One region of the Kitasatospora sp. NPDC052896 genome, then DNA from elsewhere that is predicted to be linked to it. Evidence: riboswitches for the same ligand, from Rfam matches in the RefSeq annotation. Region 1 holds a riboswitch; the other holds the start of a gene.

Region 1 (10,820 bases):
GACCACGATCGCGTCCCAGCGGGCCCGGTCGTCGGGGGAGTGCGGGGTCACCTGCGGGCCTCCGGGAGGCCCGGGGGAGCGGTCCAGCTGCCGAACCCGGGGGCGTGCGTGCCGGGCGCGTGACCACCGATGGTCTGCCAGAGCAGCCCGCCGGCGTACGAGTCGGCGCTCACCGTGTACGGCGCCGCGGCCGCCGTCTCCCGCCCGAGCGCGGTCCGCACCGGCTCCGGCAGGCCGGGCCAACTGCCGGTGTACCAGAGGTGGGTGAGGGCACGGGCGACCTCACGCAGCGGCTCGTCGGTGATCAGCTGGGGCGCGTGGCCGACCCCGGCGGGGAGTGCCGTGAGCCGGTCCGCGTGCTCGGGTCCGACCTCCCGTCGCAGGGTGGCGAGGTGACCGGCGACCAGGCCGGTCGCCCGGAGTTCGTCGGCGGCGAAGCCGGTCAGCTCCGCGGAGACGGCGAGGAACCTCTCCGTGGTCGGTCTCAAGGCCACCCCTTCGGTCGGCTGCTGTGGTCACGACACGCTCGGTGCCGCGGGAAGCATTCCTCGCTCCCGGCCGTCCCATGCGTCGCACCGAGCGAGCGGTGCCCGCCCCAGCCGGCTCGGGCTACTCGGGGCCCGTGCGCTCGGCCAGCCGCTCGTAACGCTGGCGTGCCGCCTGCGGGGTGCCGAGGCCGAGGCCGAAGGCGATCTCCTGCCAGGTCATGCCGCGCCCGCGGGCCATCTTGAGCAGGCCGGTCTCCAGCTCGTCCAGCTCGCCGCGGACCAGCGGCAGCAGGGTGAGCGCGGCCGTGACGTCGGCCTGGTCGACCTCCGGTTCACCCTCGTCGAGCAGGGCCGAGCCGGCCATGAGGAGCGCGACCAGCCGGACCACCTCGTGAGGGCCGGGGACGGTCGGATTGGTCTGCCGGCGGCGCTGCTCCTCGGTGGTCGCGTGCCGCTCGGCGAGCCGGAACAGCGCCGCGTACTCGCGCTGTGCGCGGACCTGGCCGGGGTCGGGGGCGGCGAAGGGACCGCTGGTGGGATCGGTTGCTGACATGCCCTCAGGGTGCGATCTGCGCACCTCGTTGTCAATGGACTGTGTTGAACGATCCGTTTAAGTTCCCGATCGCACCGGCCCGAAGGTCAAGCTTTGGTAATCGGTTGCCTTGTGCCGCAAGCATGGGTCTATGCTTGTCGAGGTTTTGCAGGAGGCACCTCGTTCGGTGAGGCGTCTTCACGGACACAGGCCACTGATCCCACCCGTCGAGAGACGCTCCGGATCAGGACAGATCTTCCCGACCTAAGGGTTGATCCCAAGTGGCTTCCGATTCAACGGGATCGGATCACGCCGTGAAGTGCCAAAGCTCTGACGAGTTGGGGTGAACCGGCGCCGTTTCGGTGTGCTGGTCCGCTCCTTGCCGCGTCGATGACACGCACCACGGGGTGCGTCCGGCCGGAAGGAGGCGAGAGACATGGATTCGAGCAGTAGTAGTCCGGGCCACAAACGGCCCCGCATCCGCATGTCACCGTCTTCTTCTCACGGCACGCGGTAACCACCTTCCCTGCGCGAATCTCGAGTCGCACCTCAGTCCCCGCACGGCCACGTGTCGTGACGGCGCCTCAGGCTGCCCGCTCGCAGGGGGGATTGCTGCTGCGTGCCTCCAAACCTCCCCCTGTCACGGGGGGCTCGGGAGGCTCTCAGTCATGACCGACACCATCACCACCACGGACCAGGCCACGGCGCCGCGCGGCGCCGTCCTCGACGACGCCCACATCGGCGACATCAAGGGTGCGCTCGGCACCATCCGGCTGGACGACGACGCCCCGCGCCAGGGCCTGTCCGCCAAGCTCAAGACCCTGCTGGCGATCGTCGGCCCCGGTCTGATCGTCATGGTCGGCGACAACGACGCCGGTGCCTTCGCCACCTACGGCCAGGCCGGCCAGAACTACGGCACCCACCTGCTGTGGACCCTGCTGCTGCTGATACCGGTGCTGTACGTCAACCAGGAGATGGTGCTGCGGCTCGGTGCCGTCACGGGCGTCGGTCACGCCCGGCTGATCCTGGAGCGCTTCGGCAAGTTCTGGGGCGCGTTCTCGGTCATCGACCTCTTCCTGCTCAACGCCCTCACCCTGGTCACCGAGTTCATCGGGATCACGCTGGCCTCCGACTACCTCGGTCTGCCGAAGGTCGCCTCGGTCGTGCTGGCCGCCGCCATCATCGTGGCCTCGGCCTTCACCGGCTCGTTCCGCCGGTTCGAGCGGATCGCCATCGCGCTGTGCGCCGGCTCGCTGCTGCTGATCCCGATCTACTTCATGATCCACCCGAAGACCTCGCAGATGGCCCACGACTTCGTGGTCCCGAACATGCCCGGCGGCAGCGGCCAGCTCGCCACCGTGATGCTCCTGATCATCGGCATCGTCGGCACCACCGTCGCCCCGTGGCAGCTCTTCTTCCAGCAGTCGTACGTCATCGACAAGCGGATCACCCCGCGCTTCATGAAGTACGAGAAGGCCGACCTGTGGATCGGCATCGTCGTGGTGGTCGTCGGTGGCGCGGCGCTCATGGGCTTCTCCGCCGCCGCGTTCGCCGGCACCGACGGCTTCGGCAACTTCACCGACGCCGCCGGCATCGCCAAGGGCCTGGCCCAGTCCTCCGGTCACCTGGCCGGTGTGCTGTTCGCGATCGCCCTGCTGGACGCCTCGATCATCGGCGCCTTCGCCGTCTCGCTCTCCACCGCCTACGCGATCGGTGACGTCTTCGGCATCAAGCACTCGCTGCACCGCGGCATCGGCGGCGCCAAGGGCTTCTACGCCGTCTACGCCGGTCTGGTCGCCGTCGCCGCCACCATCGTGCTGATCCCGGGCTCGCCGCTGGGCCTGCTCACCCAGGGCGTGCAGACGCTGGCCGGCGTGCTGCTCCCGTCCGCGACCGTCTTCCTGCTGCTGCTCTGCAACGACAAGGCCGTCCTCGGCCCCTGGGTCAACGGCCCGCGGACCAACGCCTTCACCGCCGCGGTGATCGGCGTGCTGGTCACCCTGTCGATCATCCTGACCGCCTCGGTGCTCTTCCCGAACATCACCGCCAACGCGATCCTGCAGATCCTGGCCGTCTGCGGTGTGATCGGCGTGCTGACCGCCGGGTACTCCTTCACCCGCCGCCGCACCGCCACCAAGGAGGACCCGATCGACCGGACCGGCCGTGACGAGTGGCGGATGCCGGCGCTGGAGACGCTGACCAAGCCGACCATGTCGACCACCCGCAAGATCGGCATGACCGCGCTGCGCAGCTACCTGCTGGTCGCGATGATCCTGGTGGTCATCAAGATCGTCGAGGTCGCGCTCGGCCACTGACGAGCCCGCCGACGGCCCGCCGACCGCCCCTCACGGGGGTGGTCGGCGGGCCGTCGGCGTCGCTGCCGGCCGGTCGGGGGCCGCGCCGGGGGCGAGGCCGGTCCGGCCGGGCCGGTGGCGTTCAGCCGAGCGCGGTGACGGTGACCCGGGGCAGCAGGTGGTGGTACGCGGCCGGGTCGTAGTCGCCCGCGGTCGGGGCGAGGACGGTGGCGGCGGAGAGGGCGACGGCCCGGGCGAGGCGGGCCGGCCAGGGGAGGGAGTCGAGCAGACCGGTGGTCAGCGCGGCCACCGCGGAGTCGCCCGCGCCGGTGGGGTTGCCGGCCAGTCGTTCGGGCGGGGTGGCCAGCCAGCTGCCGTCCGGGGTGGTCGCGAGCAGGCCGTCGGGGCCGAGTGAGGCGACCACCGCACCGGCGCCGCGGTCCAGCAGGGCGGCGGCGGCCCGGTGCGGCTCGGCCAGGCCGGTGGCCTCCCGCAGCTCGTCGGCGTTCGGCTTGACGAGGTCGGGGCCGGCGGCCAGGGCCGGCAGCAGCCAGGGCGCGGAGGTGTCCAGCAGGACCGGCACCCCGCGCCCGCGGGCGGCCCGGACCAGCGTGGCGTAGGCGTCGTCGGGAAGGCCGGGCGGCAGGCTCCCGGCGAGCACGACCACTTCGGCGCGCTCCAGCAGCGCGCCGAAGTGGTCGGTGAACGAGGACCACTCGCCCGCCGTGACGGCGGGCCCGGGCTCGTTGAACATCGTGGCGTCCGCGGCCAGTCGATCGACCACCGCGACGGTCCGGCGGGTCTCGCCGGCGATCGGCAGGAGCGCGTCCGGCAGTCCGGCGGCGGCCAGGTCGGCCCGTACGGTCGCGCCCGCGGCGCCCCCGACCAGCCCGGTGACCAGGGTCGTGCGCCCCATCCGGGCCAGCACCCGGGCGACGTTGACGCCCTTTCCGCCGGCCCGGGCGGTGGCCTCGGTGACCCGGTGGCTGCCGTGCGGGCGCAGCGCCGGGACCCGGTAGGTGACGTCGAGCGCGGCGTTGAGCGTGACGGTGAGGATCACGGTCGCTCGCTCGGCTCGCCCCACCGGTCAGCTGGCCTTGATCACCACGGTCTTCGCCGCCTTGTCGTGCAGGCACTGCTGGTTGGGCTTGTCCCACAGCTGCCACAGCACGTCCAGCACCGAGTACAGCGTGCCCAGGCAGGGCACCAGCTGCGGGAGCCCGTAGGCCGCGGCCCGGCTCCAGGCGGTACCACCGACCACCGGCTGGCCGTCGGCGAGGTTCACCACGTAGAGCTTCATCGCCTTCTTGCCGACCGTCTGGCCGTTCTGCGTGGAGAGCATCGCGCCCTCGTAGGCGGTGACCAGGGCCGCCATGACCACGTAGTAGAGGAAGGTGTTGACCGAGGCGACGATCACGTAGAGCACGATGACCGGGATCAGCAGGACCGCGACGTCGATCAGCCTGGCGAGCAGCCGGTCGCCCGCGCTGGCCAGCACCGGGGTGCCGGGCAGGCCGGGCCCGGCCGGTGCGCCGTACGACGGCTGGCCGTAGCCGCCGGGGGGCTGCTGGCCGTAGCCGGCCGCGGGCGGCGGGGTCTGCGGGTAGCCGTACTGGTCGGCCGGCGGCGGGGTCTGCGGGTAGCCGTACTGGTCGGCCGGCGGCGGGGTCTGCGGGGAGCCGTAGGGGTTCGGCTGCGGCGGCTGCTGGCCGTAGGGATTGCCCTGCGCCGGCTGCGGCGGGTAGGGCTGGCCGTACGGGTTGCCCTGCGGCGGGTACGGCGGCTGCTGGCCGGAGCCGTCGCCCGGATACCCGTAGCCCGGCGGTACGTTGGAACTCATCTGTTGCCCATCCCCACGGTGTGCGGCTGATCGCGCCCGCCCCGCGCATCGGTCGGCGCGCGGCGTGATACGCCCTGAAGGGCGATCATAGGTGGCGGCGGTGTGTGGGCGCGAGGGAGTTGGTGCGGTATTCCGCAGGTCGCCAGGGGCGTCGCGGCGGGCCGGGCGGGCCGCTCAGCGGCCCAGCCGCCGGAACCGGTCGAGCCGCGCGTCCGGGCTCAGCGCGGCGGCCCGGGCCAGCTCCTCCTCCAGCAGGCCGACGACGCGCCGGACGAAGCCGTCCGGGTCCTCGGAGCCGGGAACGGGCTCGGGGAGCACCCGGTCCACCACCCCGTCGGCGAGCAGCGCGGCCGCGCCGATCCGCTGCTGGTGGGCGAGTTCGGCGGCGTGGTCCGGGTTGCGGTGCAGGATCACCGAGGCGCCCTCGGGTGGCAGCGGGGAGAGCCAGGCGTGCTCGGCGGCGACGGTCCGGTCGGCGGGCAGCAGCGCGAGCGCGGCGCCGCCGGTGCCCTCACCCAGCAGCAGGCTGACCACCGGGACCGGTAGGGTGCTCAACTCGGCGATGCAGCGCGCGATCTCGCCCGCCAGCGCGCGCTCCTCGGCCCGCGCGCTCAGCTCCGCGCCGTGAGTGTCGATCACGGTCAGCAGCGGCAGGCGCAGTTCGGCGGCGAGCCGCATGCCGCGGCGGGCGGTGCGCAGGCCGGCCGGGCCGACCGGACCGTGCAGCGCGGCGGCGGCCCGGTCGTGACCGACCACCACGCAGCCGGTGCGGCCGAACCGGGCGAGGGTGAGCCGGAGCGCGTCGTCCCGCTCGCCGGTGCCGGTGCCGGAGAGCGGGACCAGGGTGTCGGCCTCCTGGAGCAGCTCGGCCAGTCCGGGACGGCCGGGCTCTCGGGTGAGCAGCACCGAGCGCCAGGTCGCCTCGGCGCTGTCGGCGGCCTCGACGGGGGACTCGGCATCGCCGGTGGCCTCGGTGACGGTCGGGCGCGCGGCGAGCACGTCCAGGGTGTCCGCGAGCCGGCGGCGCAGCCGGTCCGGCGGCAGCACGGCGTCCACCGTCCCGTGCCGCCGCAGGTGCTCGGCGCGCTGCACGCCCGCCGGGAACGGCTCGCCGTACAGCGCTTCGTACACCCGCGGGCCGAGGAAACCGACCAGCGCGCCGGGCTCGGCGGTGGTGAGCTGGCCGAGCGAGGCCCAGGAGGCGAGCACCCCGCCGGTGGTGGGGTGCCGGTGGTGGACCAGGTAGGGCAGCCCGGCGGCCTTGTGCGCGGTGACGGCGCCGGCGATGGCGACCATCCGGACGAAGGCCGGGGTGCCCTCCTGCATCCTGGTGCCGCCCGAGGCGGGGAAGGCGAGCAGCGGGAGCCGCTCGGCGGTGGCGCGCTCGACCCCGCGCAGCAGCCGGTCGGCGGTGGCGGTGCCGATCGAGCCGGCCAGGAAGCCGAACTCGCTGAGCAGGACGGCGACCCGGTGCCCGGCCAGCCGTCCCTCACCGGTCAGCGCCGCCTCGTCGGCGCCGCTGCGGGCCCGGGCGCGGGCCAGTGCCTCGGCGTAGGGACCGGAGGCGGGCTGCTCGGGCGGGGTGTCCCAGCTGCGGAAGGTGCCCGGGTCGAGCAGCTGCTCGGCGAGGCGCAGGGCGGCGGGGATCGGCGTGATCGGTTGGTCCACGGGGTCAGTCTCCGGACCGGGAGCGGATCGGGCAAGCCCCGGCCGGCCGGAGTCGACCAACCGTCAGAAGCTGGACAGGCGACCACAAAACGGCGTCCGGACCGGCCGGGATCCTTGATCACCGCCGTGAGGAATTCACAGTTTCGCCAGTCCACCGACAACTTAAGGGCACCTCCGACGGGAATGCTCTGGACGGCACCGAAGCCGGGCTGCGCATCGCCCGGTCCCGCCCCCGAACCGGTCCGCGGCCCCCACCACGGGACCGGTACGGCGGGTCCCCGCACCTCCCCCGTGAGCCGGCTACCGAAGGCCGGCCGCCTTCCCTTGGAGTGTCAGTGTCCATGCGTTCGAGGTCGCGCCTTGCCGGGCTGTCCGCCGTCGCCATGACCACCGCCGCCGCGGTGTCCCTCGCCCTGTACCCGCACGGCTCGGCCGTCGCCGACACCCCACCGGCGTCGAGCACCGTGTCCGCTCCCTCGCACATCGTGGTCGTGATGGAGGAGAACCACTCCTACGACGACATCATCGGTGACACCAGCGACGCCCCCTACATCAACTCCCTCGCCTCGCAGGGCGCGCTGATGACCCAGTCGTTCGCCGTCACGCACCCCAGCGAGCCGAACTACATGGCACTGTTCGGCGGCAGCACCTTCGGGCTCAGCTCCGACGCCTGTCCGACCAACGAGGGCAACACCGCCAACCTCGGCTCCGAACTGCTGGCCGCCGGCGACACGTTCGTGGGCTACTCGGAGGACCTGCCCAAGGCCGGCTCGACCACCTGCACCAGTGGGTCGTACGCGCGCAAGCACTCGCCCTGGATCAACTTCAGCAACATCCCGGGCTCCGACTCGCAGCCGTTCAGCTCCTTCCCCACCGACTACAACCAGCTGCCCACCGTGTCGTTCGTGATCCCGAACCTGGACGACGACATGCACAACGGGACCATCAACCAGGGTGACACCTGGCTGCAGAACAACCTCTCCTCGTACGCCACCTGGGCGCAGCAGAACAACAGCCTGCTCATCGTCACCTGGGACGAGGACGACTACACCGAGAACAACCAGATCCCCACCATCATCGTCGGTGCCAACGTGCAGCCCGGCCAGTACAGCGAGACGATCAACCACTACAACCTGCTCGCCACGCTGGAGCAGATGTACGGTCTGGCGCCGGTCGGCGAGAGTGCCAACGCCACCCCGATCACCGACATCTTCGGCTGATCAACCGTCAGCATGCCGTCCCCCCGGCGCTCCTCGCCCGGGGGCGGCCCCGGCCCGATGACCGAAGGGGGCGTCCCGCCGACATGCCGGACCCCGTGCCATCCCCGCTGCCCGAGTCGGCCGCACCCGCCAGACGTTGGCGCGGTACGGCGCTGGTCGGACTGCTCCTGCTCGGAGTGGCCGCGCTGACCGGTTCCGCGCGCGCCGGCAGCGGTTCCGCCCTGCCCGGCGGCCCGCTGCGGGTGGACGCCGCCGGCTGCGGCACCCCGCCCGCGCACCTGCCCGCCGGCCCGCTCTCCTTCGCCGTCACCAACGGCGACAACGTCTTCGCCAGCATCTACCTGGTCTCGCCCGACGGCGGCCTGGCCTACGCGGAGATCCCCTGGGTCGGGCCGAACAAGACACTCCCGCTGGCCACCACGCTGACCGGTGGCCAGTACGCGGTCCGCTGCGTCTTCTCGAACGGGACGGTCCGCACCTCGCGCACGGTGACGGTCACCGGCACCGCCGCCGGCGCCGTGGCCGGCTACGAACCGCTCTCCGACCTGGAGATGACCGGACCGGTCAACGCCTACCGCGGCTACGTCACGGCCGCGTTGCCGGGCCTGCTCGCGGCCGCCCAGACCCTGGACGCCGACCTCGCCCGTGGCGACCTGGCCGCCGCCAAGGCCGACTGGCTCACCGCGCACCTGGACTACGAGCGCCTCGGTGCCGCCTACAACTCCTTCGGCGACTACGACGACGCCATCAACGGCATGGCGAACGGGCTTCCGCAGGGCGTCGACACCCCGCAGTGGACCGGCTTCTTCGCCCTGGAACAGGGGCTCTGGCACGGCGCCGGCGTCGACCGACTGCGCCAGCTCAGCCAGCAGTTGGTCACCGACGTCAGCGGCCTGCAGCAGGACTTCCCGAGCGAGGACACCGACCCCGGCGACCTCTCGCTGCGCGCGCACGAGATCCTGGAGAACGCCCTGCAGTTCCAGCTCAACGGCATCGCCGACTACGGCAGCGGCACCACGCTGGCCACCCTCGGCGCCAACATCCAGGGAACGCAGGAGGTGTTGAGCGTGCTGACCCCGGTGCTCCAGCCGCGCGACCCCGCGTTGCTCGACCAGGTGAGCCGTCAACTGACCGCCCTGTCCGGCGAAGTGGCGTCGAGCCGATCGTCCTCCGGCACCTGGACTCCGGTGACCCGGCTCACCACCGCCCAGCGCCAGCGTCTCGACGGAGACCTCGGCAGCCTCCTGGAGGAGCTGGCCGCCATCCCCAACCTGCTCGCCCCGAGGAACCACGCATGAGCCTCCGCACGCCTCCCACTCCTGACGGCTGCCCGATGGCCGCCGGTCAGGCCGGTCAGGCCGAACCGTCGCTGCGCCGCCGGGTCTTCCTGCGCGGTGCCACGCTGGGGGCCACGGTCGGGGCCGCCGTCGGTGCGGGTGCGCTGGCCGGGGCGGTGGCGGTGGCCGCCGAGCCCGGTCCGGGGCCGTCCGGCCGGCGGATCCCGTTCCACGGGCCGCACCAGGCGGGCATCACCACCCCGCAGCAGGCTGCCGCGTCGTTCGTCTCGTTCAACGTGATCGCGCCCGACCGGGCCGGGCTGGTGAGTCTCCTCCAGACGCTGACCGACCGGATCCGCGCACTGACCGCCGGCGGCCCGGTGCCCGCCACCGACCTCGCCTCCCCGCCCTCCGACAGTGCCACGCTCGGCCCGGTGCTGCCCGCCGACGGGCTGACCGTCACGGTCGGCGTCGGCGCCTCGCTCTTCGACGGTCGCTACGGGCTGGCCGCGCGCAAGCCGGCCCAGCTGGTCCCGATGCCGGCCTTCCCGGACGACAACCTGGTGGGCTCCACCGAGCTGCACGGCGATCTGATGCTCCAGATCTGTGCCGACTCGCGGGACACCGTGATGCACGCGCTGCGCGACATCGCCAAGCACACCCGTGGTGGCATGCAGGCGAGTTGGAAGGTGGACGGCTTCCACGCCGCACCCCGGCCGAGCGGCACGCCGCGCAACCAACTCGGCTTCAAGGACGGCACCGCCAATCCCGACATCGCTGACCGGACGGTGGCGGACGCCGTGCTGTGGACGCACGGCGGAGCGTCCGGCGAGCCCGCCTGGGTGGAGGGCGGTTCGTACCAGGTGGTGCGGATCATCCGGATGCTGGTCGAGTTCTGGGACCGGGTCTCGCTGCACGAGCAGGAGAACATGATCGGCCGCCGTCGCGACACCGGCGCACCCCTGGACGGCACCCGCGAGTCCGACCCGCCGGACTACCACGCGGACCCACAGGGCCTGTTGACCCCGATGACCGCGCACATCCGGCTCGCCAACCCGCGCACCCCGGCCACCACGAACCAGCAGATCCTCCGCCGTGGCTACAACTACGAACGCGGCCTCGACCTTGACGGCAACCTCGACGTCGGCCTGGTCTTCTGCTGCTACCAGCAGGACGTGGCCCGCCAGTTCCAGACCGTCCAGCAGCGCCTGGCCGGCGAGCCGCTGGTCGACTACATCTCCCCGACCGGCGGCGGCTACTTCTTCGCCCTCCCGGGCGTCACCGGGCCGAACGACCACTTCGGCTCGGCCCTGCTCGCCTGAGCACCCGGCCATCTCCCGGCTCGACACGCACGGTGAACGGCTTTGCCACCGAGATGACCTGATGGTAGGTCACACTGTGCTTCGAACCCGAACCCAAGCGCGGGGTGGCCGCCGCCCGCCCGCGAGCCGCCCCGCGCCCCGGCCGTGGAGGTGGCCCGGGCATGCCCACCCAGGAACAG
Region 2 (10,820 bases), on a different contig from region 1:
CATGAAGACGCTCTACCACTCGTTGCCCGTGGCCCGGGTCCCGGCGGCGACCACGGCCAACGCCATCGGCCAGCAGGTGGGCGGCGCGGCCGGCACCGCGGCGGTGGCGGTGGTGCTCCAGCGCTGCACCGACCGGGGTGGCGCGGTGGCGGGCTTCCACGCGGCGTTCTGGGTGACGCTGGGCCTGATCGCCCTGGCGGCGGCGCCGGCGTCGTTCCTCCCCGACGGTAACGGCCCGGCCAGCGGGCGGAGCCGCTCCGGCAGGTAGCCGGGCACCCGTCACCGGAGGCAAGGATCACCGCACCGGCACCCGCGCGTCCTGCCGCCCACCTGCCGGCACCGCGGTCGGACGGCCGCACCGCCCGGGAGGAGGGCGCCGAGCGGCACGACAGGGCGCACGACGGCACCAGGTGGTGGCAGCGGGCGTCCTTCGCGCTGCGCGGTGGTCAGCCCTCCCTGGTGAGGTCGCCGGAGTAGCCGCTGATCGTCAGGTGGAGGCTGCCGTTGCTGTTGACGGTGTAGACCTGCGGGTCGGAGTCGGGGGTGCAGCCGTTGCTCGCGCTGCCCTGGGCGGTGGTCAGGACCAACCGGCCGGCCCCGGCGGTGGTCAGGAGCGCGCTGCTGTCGCAGTAGGTGTCTCCGGCGCTGTTGCGGATGGCGCCGACCTCGGAGCCGGGTCGCCCCTGGACGATGGTGATCTGGAAGCCGACGGGGGTCGGGAAGGCCGAGCTGGTCAGGGCGCCGCGCCAGCTACCGAGGAACGCCGCCGCGATCGGGCCGGAGTGGGTGCCGCCGTTGCCGTTGGAGAGCCAGACGGCGGCGCCCGCCACCGCGGCGGCCAGGGCGGCCGCGACCGCCGCCAGCGCCCAGCCGCGCCGGGGCCGGGCCGGAGCGGCGGGAGGGGCGGCGGGAGTCGGCGCGGTCCAGCCGGGGAGGGGAGCGGGGGCGGCCGGAGGGACCGGTCCCGGGTGGCTCGTCGGTTCGGCGGGCGTCCAGGCGGTCGGCGGCGGGCCGAACCGGCCGGTCGGGGCGCCGGCGCCGGCCGTGCCGCCGGTTGCGCCCGTTCCGGTCGAGGGCCCGCCGACCTCCGTCGCCGGCGCGGCCGCGGGCGCGTCCTCGCCCGCCCCGTCGAGGTCCAGCAGCTCCACCGCGAGCCGTGCCACCGACGCCGCGACGGCCGGCGGCAGCCAGTCCTCGGCGCCCGGGGCCGGCAGTGCCTGCCCGCCGCCGGCGAGCAGGGCGCGCAGCTCGTCCGGGGTCGGCCGGTCGGCCGGCTGCTTGGCCAGGCAGGCCAGCACCAACACCCGCAGCTCCTCGTCGAGTTCGCCGAGCTCCGGGGCCTCGTGCAGCACCCGGTAGAGCAGCACCGGCGCGCTCACCCCCTCCCCGAACGGCGGGGTGCCGCTCGCCGCGAACGCGAGCACGGCGCCGAGCGAGAAGACGTCGCTGGGCGGGCCGGCGGCCAGTCCCTGGGCCTGCTCGGGGGAGAGGTAGCCGGGCGAACCGACCACGAAGCCCGAGCGGGTGAGCGCGGTCGCCGCGTCCAGCGCCCGGGTGATGCCGAAGTCGATCAGCCGTGGCCCGTCCAGCGCCAGCAGCACGTTGGACGGCTTGACGTCCCGGTGCACCAGCCCGAGCCGGTGCACCGCACCGAGGGCCTCGGCCAGTCCGATGCCGAGCGAACGGGCCGCCGCCGTCGGCAGTGGCCCGAACTCCCGTACGGCGCTGCCCAGTGAGGGGCCGGCGACGTAGCCGGTGGCGACCCAGGGGTGGTCGCTCTCGGTGTCGGCGTCCAGCACCGGAGCGGTCCACCGCCCGCCGACCCGGCGAGCCGCCGCGACCTCCTGCCGGAAGCGGGCACGGAACTCCTGGTCGGTGGCGTACTCGCGGTGCACCGTCTTCACCGCGACGGTCCGGCCGCCGGGCGTGCGTCCCAGGTAGACCTGGCCCATGCCACCGGCGCCGAGCCGGCGGAGCAGCCGGTACCCGCCGAGTTGCCGAGGGTCCTCCGGTCGCAGAAACTCCATGCCCCACCCGCTCCGTTGTCGCGCTCTTCCCACGGCAGACGGTAGCGGCCGAGGGGGTGGTCTGACGATCGGATCGGGTGGCTCCGGACGTTGACACCGCGTCCGCCCGCTCCCTAGCGTGGGGCCGCCTCCGACTACCGGCCAGTAGGGACCACCATGTCTGCCGAGCGCCCGTACGACCTCGTGCTCTTCGGCGCGAGTGGCTTCACCGGCGGCCTGACCGCCGAATACCTGGCCCGCAACGCGCCGGCCGAGTGCCGCTGGGCGCTCGCGGGCCGTGACCCGGCCAAGCTGACGGCGCTGCGCGAACGGCTGGCGGCGATCGAACCGCGCTGCGCCGACCTCCCGTTGCTCCGCGCCGACGCGACGGACCGGGCCGCGCTGCGCGAGGTCGCGGCCTCGGCCCGGGTGGTGGCCTCCACCGTCGGTCCCTACCTGCGTTACGGCGAGCCGTTGGTGGCCGCCTGCGCCGAGGCCGGCACTGACTACCTCGACCTGACCGGCGAGCCCGAGTTCGTGGACCGGATGTACCTGCTGCACCACCAGCGCGCGGTGGAGACCGGCGCCCGGCTGGTGCACTCCTGCGGGTTCGACTCGATCCCGCACGATCTGGGCGTGCTCTTCACCGTCGGCCTGCTGCCCGCCGACGTGCCGGTCCGGGTGCGCGGCTTCGTGCGGGCCGGTGGCACCTTCTCGGGCGGCACCTTCGCCTCCGCGCTGACCGCCGTCTCCCGCCCGCGGGCCGCCGCGCGGATCGCCCGGGCCCGACGGGCCGCCGACCCCCGGCCGGCCGGGCGGCGGATCCGCACCTCGGCGGACCGGCCGGGCTGGTCCGCCGAGGCCCGCGCCTGGGCCTGGCCGCTGCCCACCATCGATCCGCAGGTGGTCGGCCGATCGGCGGCGGCGCTGCCCGGCTACGGGCCCGACTTCGGTTACCGCCACTACGCGGCGGTCAAGCGGCTGCCGGTCGCGCTGCTCGGCACCGCGGGACTCGCGCTGCTCGTCGGCGCCGCCCAACTCCCCGCACTCCGAAGGATGTTGGAGGGCCTGCGGAAGCCGGGTGACGGCCCCGCGGCGGCGCGGCGGGCGCGGTCCTGGTTCACCGTGCGGTTCGTCGGGGAGAGCGGTGGGCGGCGGGTGTTCACCGAGGTCTCCGGCGGCGACCCGGGCTACACCGAGACGGCCAAGATGCTCGCCGAGTCGGCGCTCTGCCTGGCCTTCGACGAACTGCCGCCGACCGCCGGCCAGGTGACCACCGCGGTGGCGATGGGGAGCGCGCTGATCGACCGGCTGACCGCGGCGGGGCTGCGGTTCACTGTGCTGGACGGGCCACCCAGGACTCCGCCGGGCCGGGCGCCGGGCCTCGACCGGCCTTCGGCGGTGCGGGGTTGACGGCGCCCCCCAGGCCCTGGTGCTGCCGGGCGGCCGCCACCAGCACACCGCTGACTCCGGCCGGCAGGTCGAGGTGGTGTGCGAGCCAGTCGGCGTCGTGACCGTGGGTGGCGAGCACCCAGGCGGTGTGCAGGCTCTCCGGGACGGGCGCCGCCGGGTCCGGCAGGAACCGGCGGACGGCCTCCAGCGGGAACCCGTCCAGCGCCTCGGGTGCGAACGGCTCGTCGTCCGGCTCGGCCGGCGCGGGCGGCGGGATCGTTCCGGCCTGCCGGCGCCGGTGCGCGTGGACGACCAGGGCGATCGCGCCGAGGGCCAGGCCGAGCGCGGCGACCGCGAGCAGCACCCCGCCGACGGCGGGTCGAGCCGGCACCGGGGTCAGCCCGAGTGCCACGATCTCCATGGCCAGCAGGGTGAGCACGCCGAGCACGACGGTGCCCTCGCGGGACTCGGGGTGGGGAAGTGCGCGCATGGCCGCCTCCTTACCTTCTCCATGGTGCCGCCGGGGCGGACCGACCGGGAAGGCCACACCTGGTGTCCGACAGCTCGCGCCGGGTGACCGGAGTGTGCCGCCCGCGTGGTCAGCCGGCCGCGGCGGTCACGGCCTCCGGGTCGAACTTGTAGCCCACCTGGCGGACCGTCGTGATCACCGAGCGGTAGGCCGGTCCGAGCTTCCGGCGCAGCCGCGCGACGTGCGTGTTCACCGTGCGGGTGTCGGTCGGAACGCCCTGCCCCCAGACGCTCGACATGAGTTGACGCCGAGTCAGGACTTGGAGTGGATGGGCCGCCAGGTGGGTGAGCAGTTCGAACTCCATGTAGGTGAGATCCAGTCGGCGGCCCTCCAGCACGGCGGTGCGCTGGCCGTCGTCGATGACCAGCGCGGCCAGCGGTTGCAGACGGCTCGGGCCGGGCTCGGCGGGAGGGCTGACGGGGCGCGGCGCCGGGCTGGGCGCGGCCGGCCCGGTCGCGGGCAGGGCCACCGAGCAGTCGTGGTGGATCCGGGCGATCCGGGGGTAGCACAGAGGCATCATTGCTCCTTTGTCGCGTGCGGGCGGCTTTCGCTCGACTGACGTGACGTCAGTTCTCCGACCACCAGGCGGCTTCCAGTCGCGGCGAGCCGTCCGGGCCGGGCACGGTCCGCCAGTGCGCGCGCGGCGCTCCGGCGCGCCGGACCGTCGCCCCGCTCGGCGTGGGTGCCTGGGCGGCGATGGCCTGGATGACCGGGCTGTCCAGCGGGCTGTCGGCCAGCCGCTCGATGACCCGGGCGAGCATGTCGCGCAGCGGGCGGTGCTGCGGTGCGCTGGCCGGGCGGGCGATCGGGTGGTGGAACGCGGTGAAGACGGACATGACCGGGTGACCTCCGGACGGATGGCGTGCGGGCCGAATGCGGCACGGCACGTGCGGGTGACGGGTGTGAGGGCGCTGCGCACGGCCCCGGCGGCCCCGACACGGTGGCGCGTGACGGACCTCGTCAGCGCGTGTCGCGGGCGGACCGGGCCGCTCGGAGTCCGGGCCGCGGGCGGCCCGGACTATGGGTACTGGGATCCATGGGCGCTCGCCTCCTCCCGGTGTTCGCGACGGTCTGCCCGTCTCGGCTGTGGCAGGGCGTGGGCCGGCTCGAAACGGCCGGTCGCCCCGGGTGGTGTGCTCCAACTCGGCTGAGTCGGAAGGTGTTTGAGATCGATCGATCCCGCAGTTGGTGGACCAAACCCAAGCCAGCATAGTCCGGTCCGGCTCGGTGTCCGCGCCCTTGACGGAACCCTGACGTGACGTGAACGCGGGGTTGTCGCGGACGCCGGGGGCAGGGCGTCAGGCGTCCGGAGCCGGCTGTCCGGTGCCGGACCGGGCCGCCCGCTCGGCGATGGCGTGGGCCGCGGTCGACGGCAGGTCCAGGTGCTGGGCCAGCCAGGGCGCGCGGTGTCCCTGCATGGCCAGCAGGTAGGCGGTGTGCACCCGGGCGTCGTAGGCGACGTCGGGCGAGGTGGTGGCGGCGAAGTCGCGGGCGTCCAGCAGGTAGCGGCGCGGCGTGCCGTCGTGCAGGGTGAGCCGCAGCGACCCGCGCACGGCGGGTGCCGTGAGGAGAACGGGGACGACCGGGGCGGTCCGGGCAGCCGGTGCGGCGGCGGGGCGCCGGTAGCTGCGGATCGCGCGGAGCAGGCGTCCGCCGGAGTGCCGGCGGGCGGTCTCCGGGCGGCCGAGGACGTGCGGCAGGGCGACCATGGTCATGGCGGAACCTCCAAGGCGGGCAAGGCCGTTGGACGGCACGCGGAAACCCGGTGTGGCGGCCCCGGGAGCGGGGCGGGCAGGCCGGGAGCGGGTCAGCGCGGGCCGGAGGCGGGCGGATACGGGCGGTCACCGAACCGGAGAGGGGCCGGTGCGCCCGGACTACTCGGACTACTTCCAGTACTCGGACCGTTGTCCATGACGCTCGCCTCCTTCCGGTCGGGGCGGTTCTCGCCTCGTACGCGGCAAGGAGCGGACCAGCACGAAACTGCTGGTTCACCCCAACTCGTCAGAGCTTTGGCACTCCACGGCGTGATCCCTCCCGAAGGTGGGAAGCCACTTGGGATCAACCCTTAATTCGGGAAGATCTGTCCTGAACCTGGGCGTCTCTCGACGTCGTCGGGTCAGTGGCCTGTGTCCGTGAAGACGCCTCACCGAACGAGGTGCCTCCTGCAAACGTTGGCAACTATAGACCCTTCGGGCGACCGGCGTCAGCCGTCGGGCGTCAGGTGTCCAGTTCGGCGAGCACCTCGGTGAGCCAGTCGATCCAGAAGGTCTCCAGCCGGATTCCGCCGCGCAGCACCAGGTGGTGCAGCCGGTTCTCCTCGGCCGACCGCTCGGCCGGGAAGTCGCGCCGCTCGATCTCCGCGTACTCGGCCAGTCGCGTTCGGTGCAGGGCGAGGTGCCGGCGCAGCTCGTCGACCAGGCCGTCCGTGCCGACCACCGCCGCCGCCCGCAGCCGGACCAGCAGGGCGTCGCGGATCTCCTTCGGCTCGGCGGGCTCGGCCACCCAGGTGGCCAGCTCGGCCCGGCCGGCCGGCAGCACCTCGTACTCCTTCCGCTGCCCCCGGGTGGGGGTGGTCTGCGGGAGCGCGCGGATCAGCCCGGCCTGTTCCAGCTTGCCCAGTTCGCGGTAGATCTGCTGGTGCGTGGCGGACCAGAAGAACCCGATGGACTTGTCGAACCGACGGGTCAACTCCAGCCCGGAGGACGGCTTTTCGAGCAGGGCGGTGAGGATCGCGTGCGGTAGCGACATGGTCGGCCAAGCCTCCGGTGCGGTACGGGCGGCGGGCGCGCGGAGCGGACCGCCGGCCCGTCCCGCGCGCGGGTGCTGGGGGAAGCCTAGGTGTTCTGACCCTCACGGCTCAGAACACCTAGGGCCTGCCTCGGGTGGGACGGGCCGGTCAGATGATGGCGGCCAGCTCGGTGCCCTGGCGGATCGCCCGCTTGGCGTCGAGTTCGGCGGCCTCGTCCGCGCCGCCGATCAGGTGCGCATCGAGGCCCCGGGCGCGCAGCGCCTGGTACAGGTCGCGCCGTGGCTCCTGGCCGGTGCAGAGCACGACGGTGTCCACCGCGAGGGTGCGACGCTCGCCGTCGACGGTCAGGTGCAGGCCCTCGTCGTCGACGCGGTGGTAGGTGGCGCCGGCGATCATGGTGACCCCGCGGTGTTTGAGCTCGGTGCGGTGGATCCAGCCGGTGGTCCGGCCGAGACCGGCACCGACCTTGCCGGCCTTGCGCTGCAGCAGGTGGACGGCGCGCGGCGGGGCGGGCCGCTCGGGCCGGCGCAGGCCGCCGGGCGCGCGGTACTCGGGGTCGATGCCCCACTGGCGGTAGAAGGCCTGTGGGTCCCGGTCGGCCGCGGTGGTCGGCTGGCCGGTCTGCTCGGTCTGGTCGGTGAGGAACTCCGCGACGTCGAAGCCGATGCCGCCCGCGCCGATGATCGCCACCCGCTCGCCGACCGGCGCACCGTCCCGCAGTACGTCGAGGTAGCCAAGCACGCTCGGGTGGTCGACGCCCGGCAGTTCGGGGACACGCGGGGTGACCCCGGTGGCGAGCACGATCTCGTCGAAGTCGGCCGCGGCGAGCCGGTCGGCGGTGACCGTCGAGCCGAGCTCCAACTCGACGCCGAGGGTGTCGAGTTGGTTGCGGTAGTAGCGGATTGTCTCGTCGAACTCCTCCTTGCCGGGCACCCGTCGGGCGATGTTGAGCTGCCCGCCGATCCGCTCGGCGCTGTCGAAGAGCGTGACCCGGTGCCCGCGTTCGGCCGCCGCGGTGGCGAAGGCGAGCCCGGCCGGGCCGGCGCCCACCACGCCGATCCGCTTGCGGCGCTTGGTCGGTGCGAGCACCAACTCGGTCTCGTGGCAGGCCCGCGGGTTGACCAGGCAGGAGGTGAGCTGGCCGCTGAAGGTGTGGTCCAGGCAGGCCTGGTTGCAGCCGATGCAGGTGTTGATCGACTCGGGCTTCCCGTGGCGGGCCTTGGCGACGAACTCCGGGTCGGCCAGCAGCGGGCGGGCCAGCGAGACCAGGTCCGCGCAACCGTCGGCGAGCAACTGCTCGGCCAGTTCGGGGGTGTTGATCCGGTTGCTGGTGATCAGCGGGATCCCGACCGCGCCCATCAGCTGCTTGGTCACCCAGGCGAAGGCGCCGCGCGGCACGGAGGTGGCGATGGTGGGGATCCGGGCTTCGTGCCAGCCGATCCCGGTGTTGATGACGGTGGCGCCGGCCGCCTCGATCTCCCGGGCCAGGGTGACCACTTCGGTGAGCGAGGAGCCGCCGGGCACCAGGTCCAGCATGGAGAGCCGGTAGATCAGGATGAACTCCGGGCCGAGCGCGGCGCGCACCCGGCGGACGATCTCGACCGGGAACCGGATCCGGTCGCGGTACTCGCCGCCCCAGCGGTCCTCGCGGTGGTTGGTGGCGGCGGCGATGAACTCGTTGATCAGGTAGCCCTCGGAGCCCATGATCTCGACGCCGTCGTAGCCGGCCGCGCGGGCCAGCCGGGCGGCCCGGACGAAGTCCTCGATGGTCTGTTCCACCTCCTCGTCGGCCAGCGCGCGCGGGGTGAACGGGCTGATCGGCGCCTGCAGCGGGCTCGGCGCGACCAGGTCGCGGTGGTGCGCGTAGCGGCCGAAGTGCAGCAGTTGGAGGGCGATCCGGCTGCCCTCGCGGTGCACGGCGGTGGTCACCACGCGGTGCTGCTCGGCCTCGGCCTCGGTGGTCAGCTTGGCGCCGCCGGCCCACGGGCGACCCTGCTCGTTGGGCGAGATCCCGCCGGTCACCATCAGGCCGACGCCGCCCCGGGCGCGGGTGGCGTAGAACTCGGCCAGTCGCTCGAAGCCGCCCGGGGCCTCCTCCAGCCCGACGTGCATCGAGCCCATCACCACCCGGTTGGGCAGCGTGGTGAAGCCGAGGTCCAACGGGCTCAGCAGGTGGGGGTACGCGCTCATCCAGGGCCTCCTCGCACGGACTCGTCGAGGACTTTCTAGACCAGTGCTGGGGATTGTGCAACTAGGTGCATAAAGGCAGGCGGGGCAACTATGCGCTCGTTGGATGGATCGGTGTGCTTCTAGAATGGCTGGTTATGGAACTGCGTCAGCTGCGCTACTTCGTCACCGTCGCCGAAGAGGCGAACTTCACCCGGGCCGCGGCCCGGCTGCATGTCGCCCAGCCCGGGGTGAGCGCGCAGATCCGGCTGTTGGAACGGGAGTTGGGGCAGGAGCTGTTGGACCGGTCGGGCCGCGCGGTGCGGCCCACCGAGGTCGGCGCCGCCGTCCTGCCGTACGCGCGGGCCGCGCTGGCCGCGGTGGACGGCGCGCGGCAGGTGGTCGACGAGTTCGCGGGGCTGGTGCGCGGACGGATCACGGTCGGCATGGTGACCTCGTTCGGCCCGTCCATCGACCTGGCCGGACTGCTGGCCGGCTTCCACCTGGACCACCCGGCCGTGGAGATCGGCCTGACCGAGGACACCTCCGAACGCCTGCTCCAGGCGCTGGCGGTCGGCGCGCTCGACCTGGCGATCGTCGCTCCGCTCGCCGCACCGCCGGCCGGCCTGGCCCACCAGGTGGTGGTCGACGAGGCACTCGTCGTGGGTGTCGGTCCGGACGATCCGCTGGCCGGCCGGGCCGCCGTCCGGCTCGCCGAGCTGGCCGACCGGCCGCTGATGAGCCTGCCGCACGGCACCGGGCTGCGCGCCACGGTGGAGGAGGCCTGCGCGGCGGCGGGGTTCCGGCCGCGGATCGCGTTCCAGGCCGCCGATCCGAACGCGCTGGCCCGGTTGGCCTGCCGAGGTCTGGGGGTCGCCGTGCTGCCCGAGCTGCTGGCCCGCTCCTACCAGCCGGAGCTGCGCGTCCTCCAGGTCGCGGGGGCGTCACTACGCGGGCGGCTGGCCCTGGCCTGGCGGGCGGACGGGCACCCGGGCCCCGCGACCCGCGCGCTGGTGGCGCACGCTCGGGCCGCCCTTCCGGAGGTGTCCGCCTGACCCCTCGCTCCGCTCCCCGGCGTCCGGCATCCGGGTCCGCGCCCGCGTCCGGCCCCGGGCGCCTCCGCCCGGGGAGCGGTACGCTGCGCGCGGGGGAGCGGGCCAAATCGCTTCGAGGGAGGCAGGGTTGAAGCAGATCACTCCGCTGGACCAGGGCTGGACGCTGGGCCCGGCCGCCGCGGATCGGCTCCCCGCGCAGGCTCCGCCCGGGCTGCGGGCCGGGCAGCTGGTCCCCGCCGAGGTGCCCGGGTGCGTGCACACGGATCTCCTCGCCGCCGGTCTGATCCCCGATCCCTTCCTGGACCGCAACGAGCTCGACGTCGCCTGGGTGGGCCGGGCCGACTGGCGCTACGACACCGTGCTGCCCGCCCCTGCGGTCGGGTTCGAGCGCACCGACCTGGTCTTCGACGGCCTGGACACGGTCGCCGAGATCACCCTGCGCGGCCAGCGGCTCGGCAGCACCCGCAACATGCACCGCGGCTACCGCTTCGACGTGACCGGCCTGCTCGCCGAACCCGCCCGGGAGCCGGACCCCGCCGCGCTCACCGTCCGTCTCGGCTCCGCCCACGCCGAGGCCGAAGCCGTCCGCGCCCAGCTCGGCGACCGCCCCAACGCCTACCCCGAGCCGTTCAACCACATCCGCAAGATGGCCTGCGCCTTCGGCTGGGACTGGGGGCCGACCCTGGTCACCGCCGGGATCTGGCGCCCGGCCCGGCTGGAGCACTGGAGCACGGCGCGGCTGGCCCGGGTCCGCCCGCTGGTCACCGTCGACGCCGACGGCACGGGCCGGGTCGAGCTGCACCTCGACCTGGAACGCACCCCCGCCGGCGCCGCCCGGCCGCTGGCGGTCCGGATCCGGGTCGGCGGGACGGCCCGGGAGGAGGTGGTCCAGGAGGCCGCCGTCGCGTCCGGCGCGCTCGCCA

The links. A riboswitch is a leader RNA that binds a small molecule or an ion and turns the genes downstream of it on or off. The one in region 1 is predicted to bind magnesium.
Region 2: it holds a riboswitch for magnesium, as region 1 does, so the genes downstream of both, ACIGXM_RS27965 (hypothetical protein) here and ACIGXM_RS27300 (NRAMP family divalent metal transporter) in region 1, are expected to answer to the same signal.

What each region holds. Positions count from the first base shown of each region.
Region 1 is NZ_JBITZU010000017.1:137,801-148,620, forward strand. It holds gene ACIGXM_RS27285 (GMC family oxidoreductase) at 1-51, opposite strand, end outside; gene ACIGXM_RS27290 (hypothetical protein) at 48-488, opposite strand; gene ACIGXM_RS27295 (DNA-binding protein) at 610-1,041, opposite strand; M-box (ykoK) riboswitch at 1,193-1,370, shown strand; gene ACIGXM_RS27300 (NRAMP family divalent metal transporter) at 1,689-3,335, shown strand; gene ACIGXM_RS27305 (1-phosphofructokinase family hexose kinase) at 3,457-4,374, opposite strand; gene ACIGXM_RS27310 (RDD family protein) at 4,402-5,154, opposite strand; gene ACIGXM_RS27315 (carboxyl transferase domain-containing protein) at 5,329-6,822, opposite strand; gene ACIGXM_RS27320 (alkaline phosphatase family protein) at 7,164-8,042, shown strand; gene ACIGXM_RS27325 (EfeM/EfeO family lipoprotein) at 8,126-9,340, shown strand; gene efeB (iron uptake transporter deferrochelatase/peroxidase subunit) at 9,337-10,641, shown strand; gene ACIGXM_RS27335 (hypothetical protein) at 10,803-10,820, shown strand, end outside.
Region 2 is NZ_JBITZU010000019.1:29,260-40,079, reverse strand. It holds gene ACIGXM_RS27995 (DHA2 family efflux MFS transporter permease subunit) at 1-268, shown strand, start outside; gene ACIGXM_RS27990 (serine/threonine-protein kinase) at 447-2,027, opposite strand; gene ACIGXM_RS27985 (saccharopine dehydrogenase family protein) at 2,184-3,419, shown strand; gene ACIGXM_RS27980 (hypothetical protein) at 3,340-3,888, opposite strand; gene ACIGXM_RS27975 (winged helix-turn-helix domain-containing protein) at 3,998-4,447, opposite strand; gene ACIGXM_RS27970 (hypothetical protein) at 4,494-4,763, opposite strand; gene ACIGXM_RS27965 (hypothetical protein) at 5,226-5,642, opposite strand; M-box (ykoK) riboswitch at 5,913-6,089, opposite strand; gene ACIGXM_RS27960 (PadR family transcriptional regulator) at 6,145-6,675, opposite strand; gene ACIGXM_RS27955 (FAD-dependent oxidoreductase) at 6,824-8,866, opposite strand; gene ACIGXM_RS27950 (LysR family transcriptional regulator) at 9,001-9,897, shown strand; gene ACIGXM_RS27945 (glycoside hydrolase family 2 protein) at 10,025-10,820, shown strand, end outside.